DNA from 2 places in the Rahnella aquatilis CIP 78.65 genome. Region 2 is predicted to be linked to the other one. Evidence: predicted binding sites of a transcription regulator. Region 2 holds the regulator's gene; the other holds the start of a gene.
What was found. Region 2 encodes PhoB, which activates phosphate uptake and scavenging genes when phosphate is short. Its sites were predicted from a motif close to CTGTCATAAAACTGNCNNAT; they were not measured.
Positions count from the first base shown of each region.

Region 1 (9,446 bases), 1.4 Mb from region 2:
GATACAGCGTCATTAATCTCAAAATTTGCCTAAGAGTTTAACGTGTTGTAGAAAAGATTGGATCAATGATTGCAATAGGTTTGATAGCTGAGACCTTAGAAAAAGGTCTCAGCGAAGGGAAATTCTTTACTTACTCAGGCACAACCCAGTTAACCGTGGTGTGGCCGGTACCGGAAGGCACCAGTACTTTCAGCAGCCACGGCAGCACGTTGTTCATCTGCTGTTCGAGTTTCCACGGCGGGTTAATCACAATCATGCCGGAAGCGGTCATGCCTCGCTGATCGCTGTCCGGGCGTACACCCAGTTCGATTTGCAGAATACGGCGGATGCCGGTGGCTTCGAGATCACGCAGCATTTTTTTGATTTGCTGGCGCATCACCACCGGATACCACAACGCGTAAGTGCCGGTAGCAAAACGTTTGTAGCCTTCCTGAATGCCTTTGACCACGTCCTGATAATCGGTTTTCATTTCATACGGCGGGTCCATCAGGATCAGCCCGCGGCGTGAAGGCGGTGGCAACTGGGCTTTCAACTGCTGATAACCGTCAGCGCGGGCCACGCGGGTGCGGTCATCTTTCTGGAATTCACTGCGCAACAGCGGAAAATCGCTCGGGTGCAGTTCGGTCAGATGCAGTTTGTCGTCTTCGCGCAGCAACTGCCGGGCAATCAGCGGCGAACCCGGGTAATAACGCAGGTTCTCATTGCGGTTGAAGTGATTGACGACAGACATGTAGGCCGCCAGTTCTTCAGGAATATCATCACGCTGCCAGATGCGCGCGATGCCTTCCAGATATTCGCCGGTGCGTTCGGCGTGTTCGCCGCTCAGCTGATAGCGCCCGGCACCCGCGTGGGTGTCGAGATAAAGGAAGGGTTTTTCTTTTTCTTTCAGAGATTCAATGATCAGGCTCTGAACGGTGTGTTTCAGTACGTCGGCATGGTTGCCGGCGTGAAAACTGTGGCGGTAACTCAACATGTGCGGCTTCTCCTGCGGCTTCGCGGCATTATCCATTAAAGACTATCCCGCCGCCAGCCATTGATTTCACCGTAACTTGACCGCATGTTAGAAGTTACGTCATCTTTAAGACGACCCGAATTCACGGCGTGGTGCGCCACAGGCGCATCAGCCCCAAACGCTATTACGAAGGACTGGCCCTATGACTGAACAGCAAAACGCGTCGAATCCGCTCTTAACACCGTTCTCCCTGCCACCTTTCTCTGCGATCAAGCCTGAACATATTGTCCCTGCGATGAAATCCGCCATTGAAGAAAGTCGTCAGACGATTGAACGTGTTGTCGCACAGGGCGCGCCTTATACCTGGGAAAATCTGTGTCAGCCGCTGGCCGAAAGCGACGATCGCCTGAGCCGCATCTGGTCGCCGGTCGGGCATCTCAATGCCGTAAAAAACAGCCCGGAATTGCGTGAAGCTTACGAGCAGTGTCTGCCTATTCTGTCTGAATTCAGCACCTGGACCGGTCAGCACGCCGGTTTGTATCAGGCGTACCGCGATTTAAAAGACAGCGAACATTTCAGCACGCTGTCCGTGGCACAGAAAAAAGCCATTGATAACGCGCTGCGTGATTTCGAACTGTCCGGCATTGGTTTGCCGATGGAAAAACAAAAGCGTTATGGCGAAATCTCTGCACGCCTGTCCGAACTGGGCTCGACCTACAGCAACAACGTGCTCGATGCCACCATGGGCTGGAGCAAATTAATCACTGACGTGAATGACCTGAAAGGTCTGCCGGAAAGCGCACTGGCCGCCGCGAAAGCGCTGGCAGAATCGAAAGAGCAGGAAGGCTGGCTGTTAACGCTGGATATCCCGAGCTATCTGCCGGTGATCACCTACGGCGAAAACCGTGAACTGCGCGAAGAAATGTACCGCGCATTTGCCACCCGTGCCTCCGATCAGGGGCCGAATGCCGGTAAGTGGGACAACAGTGAGGTCATGGCCGAAGAACTGGCGCTGCGTCACGAACTGGCTCAGCTGTTAGGTTTTGATTCGTTTGCCGATATGTCTCTCGCCACCAAAATGGCCGAAAGCCCGAAACAGGTGATCGATTTCCTGAGCGGTCTGGCAACGCGAGCGCGTCCGCAGGGCGAGCAGGAACTGGCGCAACTGCGTGCTTTTGCCAAAGAACATTTCGGCGTGGACGAAATGGAAGCCTGGGATTTACCGTTCTACGGTGAAAAACAGAAACAGCATCTGTTCTCCATTAATGACGAACAGTTACGCCCTTATTTCCCTGAGCAGCGCGCGCTGGAAGGGTTATTCGAAGTGGTGAAACGCATCTACGGCATCACTGCTAAAGAACGCAAAGATGTGGAAACCTGGCACAAAGACGTGCGTTTCTTCGATCTGTTCGATGAAACCGGCGATCTGCGCGGCAGCTTCTATCTTGACCTGTATGCCCGCGAAAATAAACGCGGTGGCGCATGGATGAACGACTGCGTCGGCAGCATGCGTAAAGCCGACGGCGAACTGCAAAAACCGGTCGCGTATCTGACCTGTAACTTTAACGGTCCGGTGGGCAACAAACCGGCGCTGTTTACACACAACGAAGTCACGACGCTGTTCCATGAATTCGGTCACGGGCTGCATCATATGCTGACCCGTATCGACACGCCGGGCGTTGCCGGGATTGCCGGTGTGCCGTGGGATGCCGTCGAACTGCCAAGCCAGTTTATGGAAAACTGGTGCTGGGAGCCGGACGCACTGGCGTTTATCTCCGGTCATTTTGAAACCGGCGAGCCGTTGCCGAAAGAAATGCTGGATAAAATGCTGGCGGCAAAAAACTATCAGGCGGCGCTGTTTATCCTGCGCCAGCTGGAGTTCGGTCTGTTCGATTTCCGTATGCATGCGGAGTACGACCCGGCAAAAGGCGCGCAAATCCTGCAAACGCTGGCTGAAATCAAGAAACAGGTTGCCGTCGTGCCGTCACCTTCATGGGGACGTTTCCCGCATGCCTTCAGTCATATCTTTGCGGGCGGTTATGCGGCGGGTTACTACAGCTATCTGTGGGCGGAAGTGTTGTCTGCCGACGCCTATTCGCGCTTCGAAGAGGAAGGGATTTTCAACCGCGAAACCGGTCAGTCGTTCCTGGATAACATTCTGTCGCGTGGCGGTTCCGAAGAGCCGATGGAGCTGTTTAAACGCTTCCGCGGGCGTGAGCCGCAGCTGGATGCTATGCTGCGCCACTACGGAATCAAAGGATAACCTCTGCCTGTGAGTGTGTGTTTACTGTGTGAAGAAGGCGCCGATGAAGGCGCCTTATCTGTTCTGGCGCAGCGCTGGAATCTGACGTCTGACCCGGATGCCGTCATGGCGCTGGTGCTGACGCCTGAACGTCTGGAATTACGCAAACGTGACGAGCCCAAACTCGGCGCGATTTATGTCGATTTTGTGGGCGGCACGATGGCGCATCGTCGCAAATTCGGCGGCGGACGCGGTGAAGCGGTGGCCAAAGCGGTGGGTATCAAGGGCCGTTATCTGCCGGATGTTGTCGACGCCACCGCAGGACTGGGTCGTGATGCGTTTGTGCTGGCGTCCCTGGGCTGCAAGGTGCGGATGCTGGAGCGCAATCCGGTGGTCGCGGCGCTGCTCGATGACGGGCTGGCGCGCGGTTATCGCGATGCAGAAATCGGCCCGTGGCTGCGTGAGCGAATGACGCTGCTGCACGTCTCAAGCCTGACGGCGCTGGCTGAGCTTTCGCCAAAACCGGAAGTGGTGTATCTCGACCCGATGTATCCGCACAAACAGAAAAGTGCGCTGGTGAAGAAAGAGATGCGGGTATTTCAGGGACTGGTCGGCCCGGATGAAGATGCTGACGGTTTGCTGGAACCGGCACGCCGTTTAGCGACAAAACGTATTGTCGTGAAACGTCCGGACTACGCGCCGCCGATGGCTGATATCGCCGCCCAGGCCGCAGTGGTGACCAAGAGCCACCGGTTTGATATCTATACGCCGTTATAGACAGCCGCTGTTGTAAAAATCACAACGAGATGAAACAGAAACCAGAACGCACTGCACATACGTTCTGGTTTCTAATTTTCATGCCTGATTACGCAAATCTTCAATAAACTCAGTGACTGGCACGGTTTTTTCGCGATCACGCTGTGCTTCGTCGATCTTGTTTAGCTGGTCAATCAGGATCTTTTTCATTTCCGCTTCTGCAAAACGCGTAAGCAAATCCCTGACCATTGGCTGGTAGCCAATCTGATGATGTGCCGCGATAGTTTTCAGGTTACTGAGCAGCGATTTTTGCAGCCTGATAGAGATCGCCTGAAGTTCCATCATGTCATCGAACTCAGCCGCAAGAGAGGGGGAGATTGCCTCTGCGTGTTCTTCGGATGCACCCAGATCGCGGTTATCCCACATGTCTGCATTATCCTGAGCGTCGTGGCGGGTTGTCATAATGTCTTCCTCTAAATTATGGGTGTTACTGCCGGTGAAAACTGGATTTTCATAATACATCCTGTATGAAAAGCTTCGTCCGTATATACCCATTGTTTTTATTTATTATTCATAATAAACAAATGGATGTGAATTATATCTGAATATAAAAACATACTGTATATACAGGTTGCGCGCTTGCTCACAGATTAACCAGTTTTTTGCGGCTAAAAGACAAAAAAATGCCCGCCGGTTTTCACCTGCGGGCATTTTATCTCAGCGACAACGCAATAATACGTCTTACGCTTCTTCTTCCTCATCACGCAAAGGCACGATCAGCATGTCGATATGAACGGTGTTAATCAGCTGGCGAGCCGAGGACATCAGCTTGCTCCAGAAATCCTGATGATGGCCGCACAGCACTAAGTCCACGCCATATTTGTTGATGGCATCGACCAGCACCTGCGCCAAATCGCCGCTGCCGCTCAGGGTTTCTGAAATCGGATAGCCGGCATTTTGCGACAGTTCGTTCAACGCGTGATGTGTTTCTTCGGAAATACGTTTCTGCATGTCACCCAGATTAACGTCGATCAGGCCAGTATAGAGGTCTGAATAGTTCACATCGACGTGGATCAGGGACACTTTGGCGTTATACGGACGCGCCATGGAAACGGCTTTCTCGACCAGAACTTTACTCTCCGGCGACAGATCCACAGCAATAAGTATGTGTTTGTAAGCCATAAGAAAACTCCTTCCATAAGTCGGTTAATAGCAATATCAGCATCATGCAAATGTCATGACTTCAGTATAGCGCCAAAAGGGTTAAATAAATCAAGCATACAGATCCCATTTCCGTTTCCGGCTATGTATAGATATAAATAATATGAACAGTTCCGGATTCGTTTCCTACACTCAATAATGCAGGCGTCTCCTGTTTTGGCAATCTTCTGTGATATGACGAGAGGGCGGGCGAACGTAGCCCGGGGGTGTGAAATTGCGGAAAGGCAGGGCGAAACGCCGGGTGTGTGCCAGCATGACAGGCGCATTGCGCGGTGTCAGTTCGCCTTGAGGGGGAATCATGATCAGTCCCGTTGCGCTGTTTTGGGCTTTATGTTTTGTGTGTGTCGTGAATATGCTGCGCTATTACTCTTCTTTGCGCGCATTGCTGGTGGTTCTGCGGGGGTGTGATCCGCTGCTGTATCAGTACGTCGATGGCGGAGGGTTTTTTACGTCTCACGGTCAGCCCAGCAAGCAAATAAGGTTGGTACGCTATATTTATGCTCAGCGCTACGTTGAACATCACGATCCTGAGTTTATCCGCCGTTGTGAACGGGTTCGCGGTCAGTTTATCCTGACCACAGCACTGGTCGGCTTAATATTAATCAGTATGTTAGCCATGCTTATCTGGTATTAGCATACCCTTCGTACTTGAAGCTGCAGCGGCGTTAGCGGCTCTCGTTCACCCGAATCACTGACCTGTGTCAGCTCATCGGGATTCTCTCGCTTGCTGCCTTGCTGCAACTCCAGTTACTTTGGTTATGAATTAGGGAGGATGTGTGAAAAAGGAAACAAAAAAGGCGACCTGCTGAGCAAGGTCGCCTTTTTATTGCATGCCGGTCAGACAATCATCAGATAAGCTTCAGTGCAATCCAGTACAGGACACCGGAAAGCACAATCGACACAGGCAGGGTTAAGATCCATGCCATGGCGATGTTTTTCACGGTTTTCGACTGCACACCGCCGCCATCCACAATCATGGTACCTGCCACCGCAGAAGACAGTACGTGCGTGGTGGAAACCGGCATGCCGGTGTAACTGGCCACGCCGATGGACACCGCCGCCGTGAGCTGTGCGGACAGACCCTGTGCGTAGGTCATGCCTTTCTTACCAATCTTCTCACCGATGGTGGTCGCAACACGTTTCCAGCCAATCATGGTCCCCAGTGCCAGAGCCAGTGCCACCGCGATAATGATCCAGATTGGCGCATATTCGACGGTTTGCAGAATGTCTGTTTTCAGTTTGCCGAGGAAGCGTTTGTCTGCGGCGGAGGTTTCCGGCAGTTTCGCCACTTTATCCGCAGTATCAGAAACACACATCAGCAGGCGGCGCATATGGCTGCGTTCATCCGGTGCCAGATCGTTATACGATTGCAGATTGGTCAGCAGGGTTTGCGCACGGCCAATAGCGTCAAGTGCGTGGCTGCTGTCGCAGTGGAACACTTTTGGCTCGTCGGTTGGCGCGATATTGACATCCGGCGCAGGCACCAGAGGGGTCAGCGCAACGACATGCGGTACGGCATCAGCATGTTGCTGATAATACTGTCCGAGGTGGGTCACGGCGTCGCGGGTCCGGGTAATGTCGTAACCGGTCGCGCTCATGTTCAGCACGAAACCCGCCGGAGCCACACCAATCAGAACCAGCATGATCAGGCCAATGCCTTTCTGACCATCGTTAGCGCCGTGAGAGAAACTCACACCGATAGCCGACAGGATCAGGCCGATACGTGTCCAGAATGGCGGCTTTTTCTTACCGTCTTTCTTCTCACGTTCAGCAGGGGTCAGGTGGATACGCGCATGTTTCTTGTTGCCACTCCAGTAACGACGCAGCAGGAAAATCATGGTGCCTGCCATCATCATCCCGACCAGCGGGGAGACGATCAGTGAGGCAAAAATACCGATCATTTTAGGGATGTTTAACGCTTCGACCACCGAGGTGTGAGTCATTAATGCGTTGGTCAGCCCTACGCCAATGATGGCGCCGATCAATGTATGAGAACTGGACGCCGGCAGGCCGAAATACCAGGTACCGAGGTTCCAGATGATCGCCGCCAGTAACATAGAGAACACCATGGCAAGACCATGAGCAGACCCTACGTTGAGCAGCAAATCGGTTGGCAGTAAATGGACGATGGCATAAGCCACACTCAAACCACCGAGCAGGACACCCAGGAAGTTAAATACTCCAGCCATCACGACCGCTAATTGCGAACGCATTGCCCGGGTATAGATGACGGTTGCCACTGCGTTGGCCGTATCATGGAAGCCGTTAATGGCTTCATAGAACAGAACAAACAGTAACGCGAGAATCAATAACGAACCGGTATGAATATCCAATCCGGCAAATAGATGCAGCATAATTGTTACGCCAGTTAGTGGTCATGAACGCCGCGCATTATCTGCGAGAACAGGGGGAGGGGAAAAGGAAAATATGACATTTTTTTGACTAAAAACAGTTCAATATTCGCTCTGGATTTAATTAAGTTTTTATTTATCAAAAGGTTATCCCTCCTTTGATGATTGAAACATTTACTTACGACGTTCAGGAAACAATCTGTCTGGCTGGTTTAACAGGCCTCAGTCCCTTACAATCCGCGGCTCAAAGCCCCGGTAAGCAGGGCAAACCTTATCTAAAACGTAGTTGAATTTCCGCAAAAGAGAGGCCAAAAGTGGAACAGGTTGATGTGGTGGTCATTGGTGCAGGTGCGGCAGGCATGTTCTGCGCGGCGCAGGCCGGACAAGGTGGCTGCCGGGTTCTGCTGCTGGATAACGGCAAAAAAACCGGACGCAAAATTTTGATGTCAGGCGGCGGACGCTGCAATTTCACCAACCTTTATGCTGAACCCGCTGCCTATCTTTCCGAAAACCCGCATTTTTGTAAATCCGCGCTGGCGCGTTACACCCAGTGGGATTTCATCGATATGGTCAACCGTTACGGCATCGCCTGGCACGAGAAAACCCTCGGGCAGTTGTTCTGCGACGACTCGGCACAGCAAATCGTCAGCATGCTCGATAAAGAATGCGAGCAGGGCAATGTCGATGTACGCCTGCGCAGCGAGATTTCCGACGTGCAGAAAACCGAAAATGGCTTTGTCATCCAGGTGAATGGCTCAACTGTAAGCACTCACTCACTTGTTATTGCCAGCGGCGGGCTTTCCATGCCGGGGCTGGGCGCGACACCCTTCGGTTACCGTCTGGCGGAGCAGTTTGGCCTGAAAGTGCTGCCGACCCGCGCCGGTCTGGTGCCATTTACCCTGCACAAACCGCTGCTCGATCATTTGCAGACGCTTTCCGGCGTGTCAGTGCCTGCGGTTCTGACTGCGCAAGACGGCACTGTTTTCCGTGAAAGCATTCTTTTTACCCATCGCGGCCTGTCCGGCCCGGCCGTTTTACAGCTTTCCAGTTACTGGCAACCTGGTGAGTTTGTGAGCGTTAACTTACTTCCTGATGTGGATCTGGCGGCGTTTCTGAATACGCAGCGTCAGGAACACCCGAACCAGAGCCTGAAAAATACACTGGCGATGCAACTGCCGAAACGTCTGGTGGAGTGCCTGCAAACGCTGGGTCAGTTGCCGGACGTCACGCTGAAACAGCTGAATGTGCCGCAGCAGGCGGAACTGGTTGAGCAACTGCAAAACTGGCAGGTTCAGCCCAACGGCACCGAAGGTTACCGCACGGCAGAAGTGACGCTTGGCGGCGTCGATACCAAAGCGTTGTCGTCCAAAACCATGGCTGCCGCCAAAGTGCCGGGCTTGTATTTTATCGGTGAAGTGGTGGATGTCACCGGCTGGCTGGGCGGATACAATTTCCAGTGGGCGTGGAGTTCGGCGTGGGCCTGTGCGCAGGATCTGGTGATGTTTTGGAATAATAAAAATGGTGATCTGAATAAATAGTTGGTGATCTAACTTATGTTTGAACCGGCACTCAAGCCCTTTGTGGATGCTCTGATCGTAAGACGACAACCGGGAATGCCAGCATTTGATAACATACTGGAACGTGTTGAATCAAAATTGAGTGGATCTCATGGGGTTCATTAAAGGCTCACTAGGCGCGTTTGCCGGTTCGATGGCTGTGTGGCTGTCTTTCTATTTCATTTTCCATTTTGAGACATGGACAATGAGGTTAATTTCTATTTTTACTCTCAACGCTTTTGTTTATCTTGTGGCAAAATTTTTAGACAAAAAATTTCCATGTGATTAATACAGTCGCTTAAATTATAAGGATGTAAAATGTCAAATCCAGCATATTTATGGTTAACTGATGAAAATGGATCACCCGT
Region 1 is NC_016818.1:203,384-212,829, forward strand. It holds gene RAHAQ2_RS00925 (23S rRNA (adenine(2030)-N(6))-methyltransferase RlmJ) at 131-973, opposite strand; gene prlC (oligopeptidase A) at 1,155-3,215, shown strand; gene rsmJ (16S rRNA (guanine(1516)-N(2))-methyltransferase RsmJ) at 3,225-3,971, shown strand; gene RAHAQ2_RS00940 (hypothetical protein) at 4,050-4,412, opposite strand; gene uspA (universal stress protein UspA) at 4,692-5,132, opposite strand; gene uspB (universal stress protein UspB) at 5,470-5,805, shown strand; gene pitA (inorganic phosphate transporter PitA) at 6,020-7,525, opposite strand; gene RAHAQ2_RS00960 (BaiN/RdsA family NAD(P)/FAD-dependent oxidoreductase) at 7,837-9,060, shown strand.
Region 1: a site for PhoB is predicted at 7,597-7,616, ahead of pitA (inorganic phosphate transporter PitA). Genes of this name have one in related genera too.

Region 2 (9,446 bases):
GTTTTGCGTTGTAATTTCTTAATCAATCTTCAGGGGCGCAGAGTTTGCGCCCCTGATCCTGTCGCCAGCTAAAGCGCCATCTCCCGCTTAAACACTTCCAGGGTATGCGCCTTCACGCGGATAAATTCCGGATGGCTCATGATTTCCGACGCGCGAGGACGCGGCAGGTCGAACGGTACAATTTCGGCAATCTGCGTTGGCCGCCGTGTCAGCAGTAAAATCTCATCCGCCAGAAACACGGCATCTTCCAGATCATGCGACACAATCAGCATGGTGACGCCGGTCGCCAGTTGCACTTCCTGCAATTTATCGCGGATAAACAACGTCATCTCGAAATCCAGCGCCGAGAAGGGTTCGTCAAGGAACATCACTTCTGGCCGCGTTGCCAGCGCCCGCATGATACACACGGTTTGCTGCTGGCCGCCGGAAAGCTCATACGGATAGCGTTTCAGGTCAAAGCGGATATCAAACATTTGTGTCAGTTCCTCCACCCGCGCATTCACATCCGCTTTGTTCATGCCGTGGCGGATCAGGGGGTAGGCGATGTTGGCACGCGCGCTCATCCACGGAAACAGCGCATCGCGGTAGTTCTGAAACACATAGCCGATGGTGGTCTGTGCCAGCGTTTTGCCGTCAAACAGAATGTCGCCAATATCGACCGGGATCAGCCCGGCGATCATATTCATTAAGGTCGATTTCCCGCAGCCATTCGGGCCGAAGATCGACACAATTTTGCCGCGCGGTAAATCCAGATTGAGATCGGTGTACAGCGGCTGTCCGGCAAATGCCTTGCTCAGTCCGCGGATCGTCACATGTGTGTCGGGGCGGGTGGCGTATTGCGGCAACTGGGGGCCTTTATAATCCGGGTTAAGCGAGAGAGGTTGCGTCATGCTTTGCTACTCCAGTGGACGGTTTTTTTCTCGATCAGCAAAAAGGCCAGATTAAGCAGATAACCCAGCGCGCCGGTGATCAGGATCGAGGCGTACATGTCTTTGATATTGAACACCTGCTGGGCATCGATGATCCGGTGGCCGAGGCCGGTTTCGGAGCCGATAAACATTTCGGCGACGATCACGATCACCAGCGCAATCGACACGCCGGTACGCAGGCCAACAAAAGTTTGCGCCAGGCTTTCCATCAGCATGATGTCTTTGAAAATATGCCAGCGGGAAATGCCCATGACCCTGGCCGCCATCAGGCGGGTTTTCCTGGCATTCATCACGCCGTAGGCGCTGTTGAACAGGATGACCAGCACGGCGGCAAAGGCGGCGATAGCGATTTTGTTGGCATCTGTGATACCGAAAATCAACATAAACAGCGGGATAAGCGCTGAGGAAGGTGTTGAACGGAAGAAGTCGATCAGGAATTCCAGGCTGCGGTAGACCTTTTCGTTACTGCCTAAAATGACGCCGAGCGGCACGCCAGTCACCGCGGCAAAAGCAAAGGACACCAGCGTGCGGTAAAGGGTTGCGCCGATGTCGGTGCGCATGGACGCATCCGAAAACGACTGGAACATGTAGCCGATTGTCTCGACGGGCGAGGGCAGAAGCACCGGATTGAGCCATTTCGCGCTGACGGCCAGTTGCCAGAATAAAAACAGCAGTACCGGGCCGACCAGCGGCAGTAACCTTGAAGACCAGCGTGATGTCATCCTGTTTCTCCTTATCCCTGATAAATCAGCGAGGCGACATCCACCGGCTTGCTGAAGATTTTTCTTTCGGTAAATACGTCATAAAACTTCTGGAACCATTGCAGGTTGTCGCCTTTCAAATCCGGGTACATCACAAAACCCGGCAGCGGCACTTCCTTCACCAGCGCCGGTTCAATGCTGGTGTAACCGGCGACGTTTTCGCGCGCTTTATCAGGGTGAGCTGCAATGAAGTCCACCGCTTTCTGATAAGCGGCAATAAACTTTTTGGTTTGTTCCGGTTTCTCAGCGATAAAACTGGCGTTCAGTGCCGCCGCGCCGCCGAACCACGGGGCGTCGGCGTTGCCGAGCACGTATTTCGAAATCACGCCGGTTTCCAGCGTGCGGGAAAGGTTTTTCATTCGCCCGACAGTGCCGGTCGGTTCGAGCGTATACACGCCGTCAATTTGTCCGGCGGCCAGCGCAGGCACATGTTGTCCCACCGGCAGTTCGATCACTGAAGGATTAGTGAAACCATTTTTCTCCAGAATGATCTTTGCCATAGTGACGTTCTGGATCCCCGGTCCGCAGGCGATTTTCTTACCTTTCAGGTCACTGATCGCTTTTGCCGTGCTGTTCAGCGGCACCAGGAATTCATCCAGCACCAGCTTATGGTTTGACGGGTTAGAACAGATAATTTTGAACAGACCCGGTGAGGTGATCGCCCCCAGTCCCAGCGCGCCGGTTGCCGTACCGTTGGCGCAGCCGTGGATCCTGCCGGTGATCATCCCTTCGACAATTTGCTGGGCGCTGGCGAATTTAACGCCTTTCACATTCAGCCCGGCTTCTTTAAAAAAGCCCTGTTCCAGCGCCACATACAGCGGTAAACCGCCGACAATCGGCCAGTAACCAATACGGATTTCGTCATCGTCGGCTGCAAAAACGGACGTCGGGATCATGCCGCCAAGGGTGGATACGCCGCCGGTGATAGCGAGCCATTTCATCAGCTGGCGGCGTTTTTTATCCACCGGAAGGCATTCGGGTTTGATGTTTTTCATGGGCGGTTCCCTTAGCGGTTATGAAGGCGTTGCAACTTGTACTGCAACTTGTATACATAACGTTAAGCACAGGGCGTGCCAGTTTACTGGCGGGTGGGAATTAGCCGAAATTCAGCAGGTTGGCACAGGAGAACGCACTGCGCTGGTGCGATTTTTGTGCAGATGCTCACAATCAGGATCCACAACAGGGCATATCGCTAGCAATCTCACTAGCGGCATGCCCTGGCAAAAAACGGCGGTCAGACTTTAAATTCACTGCTCAGGCGACTGACACCCAGACCATTTACCTTGGTGACTTTGATTTGTACCGGAATGCGATCTTTCATCGCTTCGACATGGCTTATTACGCCGATGGTTTTACCCGAGGCATTGAGGCTGTCCAGCGCATCCAGCGCGGTATCCAGTGTGTCGGCATCGAGCGTGCCGAAACCTTCATCAAGGAACAGTGAGTCAATACGGGTTTTATCACTGACCAGATCGGAGAGCGCCAGCGCCAGTGCCAGACTGACCAGGAAGCTTTCGCCACCGGATAACGTGCGGGTGTCGCGCACGGCATCGGCCTGCCAGGTATCGACCACCTGCAACTCCAGCGCATCGCTGGTTTTGCGCTGCAACAGATAGCGCCCGTGCAGTTTTTCCAGCTGACGGTTCGCCAGATATACCAGATGATCGAGCGTCAGACCCTGCGCGAATTTACGGAATTTCGCGCCGTCGCTGGAACCAATCATCTGATTGAGATAACCCCAGTCATCGCAGGTCAGCTGCGCCTGGGCAATCTTAGCGATCAATGCCTGTTGTCCGCTGTGCCGCTGTTTGTCGCTTTCCAGCTGATTTTTCACTTCGCCCAGACGCTGTTGTAACGCTTTCAGCTGTTGTGCCAGTTCCGTCTGCTGCACCGTCAGGGCGTTGAGATCACTGTCGGTTTCACTCAGATGTGCAGGACGGGCAAGGCGGTGCTTTTCCAGCATGTCTTTGGCGTCGATCAGTAACGCCTGTACCTGCGCCAGTTGCTGTTGCAGATGTTCTTTGCGTTGCTGAAGTTGCTGACGCAGCGCGTCGTCAAGCAGTGCCTCTTTCACTGCGATTTCATCGGCGAATCCGCTGGCGCTCAGCGCCTGCTGCCACGCCTGTTCCGCCTGCGTCAGTTGTGCGGCGGTCTGTAACTGTCGCTGCTGCGTACTGGCCAACTGACCGGCCAACTGGTCGCGCTGTTCCTGCGCTTTATGCAGCGCGGCTTGTGCATCACTGAGCGCTTTTTCTGCCGCCTGCTGTTGCTGATGTAAGTGCTCGCGAACCTGAGCCACCTGGCGCTCACCGAACAGCTCGAGACGCAGGGCATTCAGCGCAGAAAGGTTTTTTTCACCCTCCGTCAGTTGTTTTTGCAACCGCACAAGATCTTGCTGAGATTTCGCCTGCATCTCTTCCAGCCCGGTAATGCGTTCGGTCAGCAAGGCACTTTGCTGCCGGACTTTCTGCTGCTGGTTCAGGGCGTCAGTCAGCGCATCTTTGGCCTGTTGCAGCTCCCGCGTCAGTTGTTCATGCTGGCTGATCAGTGCCTGAGTCTGCTGCTCTTCTTCGTCGCGGGCAGTCAGCCATTGTGTGATGTCGGCGGTGTCATGCAGCGTAAATGTCAGATTCAGCGGCGTACTGAGCTGTTGCCAGTTGGCGGTATGCGCATTCAGTTGCTGCTGATCCTGCTCCATCTGGGTTTGCAGACGCGTTTGCTGTTCTTTCAGGTTTTTGATCTTCGCCGCCAGTTCGATACCGCTGGCTTTTGCCGCATCGAATTCCAGTTGCATTTTCTCGACGCGCTGCGCCGTTTCAGAAGGTTTGATCTCCTGATAGTGTTCAACCGCCGGATGTGATGTCGAGCCGCACAGCGGGCAGGCCTGGCCGCTTTGCAAATTCGCGCGTTCGGCTTCGAGACTGACGATCAGCATTTCCTGTTTATGCAGCGCTTTGACGTCATTCAGATGTTCCAGCTGTTTCTGGCATTGCTGGCGGATCGCACCCAGGCGCTGTTCTTCCTCTGTCAGTTGCGTCTGATATTGCGCAAAATCTTTATGTTGTTGCTGCACGCGCTGGTTCAGTTGCGGGAAAATTTGCGCGAGTGAAAACAACTGCTGACGCACCGGCCTGAGCAGCATCAGTTCCTTTTGCCGTTTCTGCAAGGCCGCCAGCGGGTGCTGCTTTTCCAGTCCGGTCTGGCGCTGCTGTGCGGCGTTAAGGGCTTCGGTTAGTGCGGTCTGGCGGGTCTGATGCTGACGACTTTCTTCATCCAGCTTCTGGCGTTCCGCCGTGATTTGCAGCAACGTCGCGCTTTGTTCAGCGGCCTGTTTCTGCGACTCACCCACCGCCTGCTGTGTTTCCGCCAGCGATTTGCGCCATTGAGTGATTTCGCCGTCCAGCGGCAGGATTTTTTCTTCGATCAGCGTCTGCATCCGGCGCTGTTCTTCGGCCTGTGTCTGCCGTGCCGTTTGAGCCTGTTCTTGCGCCTGTTTCAGCGGCGTCAGCTGCACAAGCTGCTGTTCCTGCTGCTGCGTCAGTTGTGTCAGCCATTGCTGAAGGCGTTGTGATTCGTCCTGACAACGCTGGCGATCAACGAGTAACGGACGCAGTTTTTCTGCCGGTTCACTGCGCGCCAGTTGCTGTAACTGCGGCGCGGCGGCCAGATTTTCCTGCTCTGCGGCGGCCAGTTGCTGCTGAAATTGCTGCTGTTTTTGCTGCATCTGCTGCCATTGTTGCAGCCAGTTCAGATCCTGCTGGCGTTGCTGCGCCTGCTGGCTGAGACTGATTTCCTGCGCGTTCAGTTCAGCACGTTGCGCTTCCAGCGTCTGGCGCTGCTCTTCGCTGAGCAGTTCGATTCCGGCCATGCGCTGATGCAGGCCGTCCAGCGCAATACGCGCTTCTTTATGTTGTTCAAACACGCGTTCAGACAGCAACCCGTAAATTTCGGTGCCGGTCAGTTCTTCCAGCAGTTCGGCGCGGTCATTGGCATCGGCATTCAGAAACGCGGCGAACTGCCCCTGAGACAGCATCATCGATTTGGTGAAACGGCCAAAATCCAGCCCGGTCAGGGTGGCGATGGCGTCGAGTTTGTCGCGTACTTTATCGGCCAGGATTTTGCCGTCGGCCAGTAACGCCAGCTCGACTTTCGGTGCCTGCAGATTCCCGTCAGGGGAATTTTTGGCACGCCGCTGGCTCCAGAATGCGCGGTAACCCACACCTTTCACTTCAAACTCCACTTCCGCCAGTGATTCGGCAGTGTGGCGGGTCATCAGTTCGTTCTGACTTGGCGTGATATTCAGCCGTGGCGTCTGATGATAAAGCGCCAGACAAATAGCATCGAGCAGGGTGGTTTTCCCGGCGCCGGTCGGGCCGGTGATGGCGAATAATCCGTTGCTGGCAAACGGCTCGGCGGTGAAATCAATTTTCCATTCGCCTTCCAGCGAGTTCAGGTTTTTTAAACGAAGGCTGAGAATTTTCATCGTGGGCTGTCCTCCGCGCTCTGACCGCTGGTGACCTGTTCAACAACCTGCGCGAACAATGTGCGCATCCGCGCCTGACGGGGTTCATCAGGGGCCGGCTCCAGCGCCAGCCGCCGTTCAAAGACGTCGCTGACACTCAGTTCGCTGAGGGTTTCTTTTTCCTGCTGCCCAATACTGCTGATGCGTTGTTCTTTGCTGCGGCGTAACAATACGACTTCCACCGGCAGATCGGCCGTTAGCGCCTGAATGCGCCGTTGAATATCACTGAGGTAATCCTGCGTGGCGACTTCGATATCCAGCCAGACGGTTTTTTGCGCATCGCCGCCTTCGAACTGCGCCAGTTGCTTTTCAATCTCCGCCAGCGAGCCTTTGATTATCTGCATTGGCTGGAAAACGGGGATTTCCAGTGTCTCGATGGTGTTGAGCGTTGCGCCGTCGAAATCGAGCAGATATACGCTTTTGGCCTTGCTCAGCTCGTCAAAACTCAGGGCAATCGGCGAGCCGCTGTAACGGATATGATGCGTTTTGGCGACGCACTGCGCGCGGTGAATATGCCCCAATGCCACATAATCGACCGGCGGAAAGGCCTGCGCCGGAAACGCATCAAGCGTGCCTATATAGATGTCGCGCACGGAATCAGAGGTACTGACGCCGACAGTCGTCAGATGGCCGGTCGCAATAATGGGCAGCGGCACGCCCAGTTCGTCACGTCTGGCCTGCGCGGCCTGCCACAGTGCGTCATAATGCGCGGCGATGGCTTCCTGCAACGCCAGTTGTTTGTCGCTGCCGGACTGACCGGCCTGGCTGGCGAGCAGATCACGCGGACGTAAAAACGGGATGGCGCACAGTACCGCGCCCGGTTTTCCGTCACGCTGACGGAGCACTAAAACCTGTTCAGAAAGGTTTTCACCGACGGTAGCAATCACCCGCGTGTTCAGGCAGGAAAGTAGCTCGCGCGATTCATTGAGTGTGGCGACGGAATCGTGGTTGCCCGCCAGCACCACCAGCTGGCAGCCGGTGTGTTGTAATTCCACCACGAAGCGGTTATACAATTCGCGGGCATAACTGGGCGGCGATCCGGTATCGAAAATATCGCCCGCGACAATCACGGCATCGACCTGATGTTGCTGCACCTGACCGGTCAGCCAGCGCAAAAATGCCTGATGTTCGGCTGCACGGCTTTTAGTGAAAAAGTACTGGCCGAGATGCCAGTCTGACGTGTGGATCAGGCGCATGAGACTCCCGTATGAACCCTGGATGACGACGATGGGGCAAAGTATAAACGCCAGCGGGGGAAGCTGTCCCCGATAAATCAGACCAATTTCAGCAAGATGGCCGCTAAATAGAAGAAATGTATCTGTCATAGTTGACTGTAATGAACCATTCTTTTCATTCATAAATCTGTCACAAAACTGACGCATAATGGCGCCCGCAATCAAATAAAAGATCGCTAACCTATTGGCAGGACCTACGATGGCTAGACGTATATTGGTGGTTGAAGACGAAGCTCCAATCCGTGAAATGGTGTGTTTTGTACTGGAACAAAATGGCTATCAGGCCGTAGAAGCTGAGGATTTTGATTCAGCGATCGGGCAACTTGTTGAACCTTACCCTGAGCTGATCCTGCTCGACTGGATGTTACCTGGCGGTTCCGGTATCCAGTTTATTAAGCATCTTAAACGTGAAGCACTGACCCGCGAAATTCCGGTGATGATGTTGACCGCACGCGGTGAAGAAGAAGATCGGGTGCGCGGCCTTGAAGTCGGTGCCGATGATTACATCACCAAACCGTTTTCTCCGAAAGAACTGGTTGCCCGCATTAAAGCCGTGATGCGTCGCATCTCGCCAATGGCGGTGGAAGAAGTGATCGACATGCAGGGTTTAAGCCTGGATCCGTCGTCTCACCGTGTGATGGCCAATGAGCAGGCGCTCGATATGGGGCCGACCGAATTCAAGTTATTACACTTCTTTATGACCCATTCCGAACGGGTATACAGCAGGGAACAGTTGCTCAATAACGTTTGGGGCACTAACGTTTATGTGGAAGATCGCACGGTAGACGTGCATATTCGTCGTTTGCGTAAGGCGCTGGAAACCAGCGGACATGACAGAATGATCCAGACTGTTCGCGGTACCGGATACCGTTTTTCAACGCGTTATTGAGTCCTCACAGCGGAGAATCTGTGTGCTAGAACGTTTGTCATGGAAACGATTGGCCGGTGAATTATTTCTTTTTTGCCTGCCAGCGTTAATTCTCGGTATCTTCGTCGGCCATTTCGGCTGGCTCCTTTTTGTGTCGCTGGCTGCGGCACTGGGCTGGAATTATTACAATCAGCTCAAACTCTCACACTGGTTGTGGCTTGACCGCAGCATTACGCCGCCGAATGGTCGCTGGAGCTGGGAGCCGCTGTTTTACGGGCTGAACCAGATGCAGATGCGCAACCGGCGCCGGCGTCGCGAATTAGGTCAGCTCATCAAACGCTTTCGCAGCGGGGCCGAATCACTGCCGGATGCTGTGGTGCTGACCACGGAAGACGGCAATATTTTCTGGTGCAACGGGCTGGCGCAGGATTTGCTCGGTTTCCGCTGGCCGGAGGATAACGGACAACATATCTTCAACCTGCTGCGTTATCCGGAATTCCGGCTGTGGATCCAGACCCGCGATTTCAGCCGGGCGCTGAATCTGCAACTCAATAATGAGCATTACGTCGAGTTTCGCGTCATGCCCTATTCCGAAGGGCAATTGCTGATGGTCGCGCGCGACGTGACCCAGATGCGTCAGCTCGAAGGCGCGCGGCGTAACTTCTTCGCTAACGTCAGTCATGAACTGAGAACGCCGCTGACTGTCTTGCAGGGGTATCTGGAAATGATGGAAGACGCCAAGCTGGAAGAGCCTTTTCGCAGCAAAGCGCTCGATACCATGCAGGAACAGACGCGGCGGATGGACGGGCTGGTGAAACAGTTGCTGACACTGTCGAAAATCGAAGCTTCAGCGAATATTGATTTGCATGAAAAAGTCGATATTCCGGTGATGCTCGGTATGCTCGAACGTGAAGTGCAAACGTTAAGCAACGGCAGGCATGAAGTGGTGTTTCGCATTAATGACAAGCTGAAGGTCTTTGGTAATGAAGATCAGTTGCGCAGCGCGGTGTCGAATCTGGTGTATAACGCCGTCAACCACACGCCAGCCGGTACGCGGATTGAAGTCAGCTGGCAGCAAACGCCGCATGGCGCACAGTTCCAGATCAGTGATAACGGGCCGGGCATTGCGCC
Region 2 is NC_016818.1:3,684,655-3,694,100, reverse strand. It holds gene mak (fructokinase) at 1-14, shown strand, start outside; gene RAHAQ2_RS16770 (ABC transporter ATP-binding protein) at 69-890, opposite strand; gene RAHAQ2_RS16765 (ABC transporter permease) at 887-1,651, opposite strand; gene RAHAQ2_RS16760 (ABC transporter substrate-binding protein) at 1,663-2,685, opposite strand; gene sbcC (exonuclease subunit SbcC) at 2,925-6,173, opposite strand; gene sbcD (exonuclease subunit SbcD) at 6,170-7,408, opposite strand; gene phoB (phosphate response regulator transcription factor PhoB) at 7,647-8,336, shown strand; gene phoR (phosphate regulon sensor histidine kinase PhoR) at 8,359-9,446, shown strand, end outside.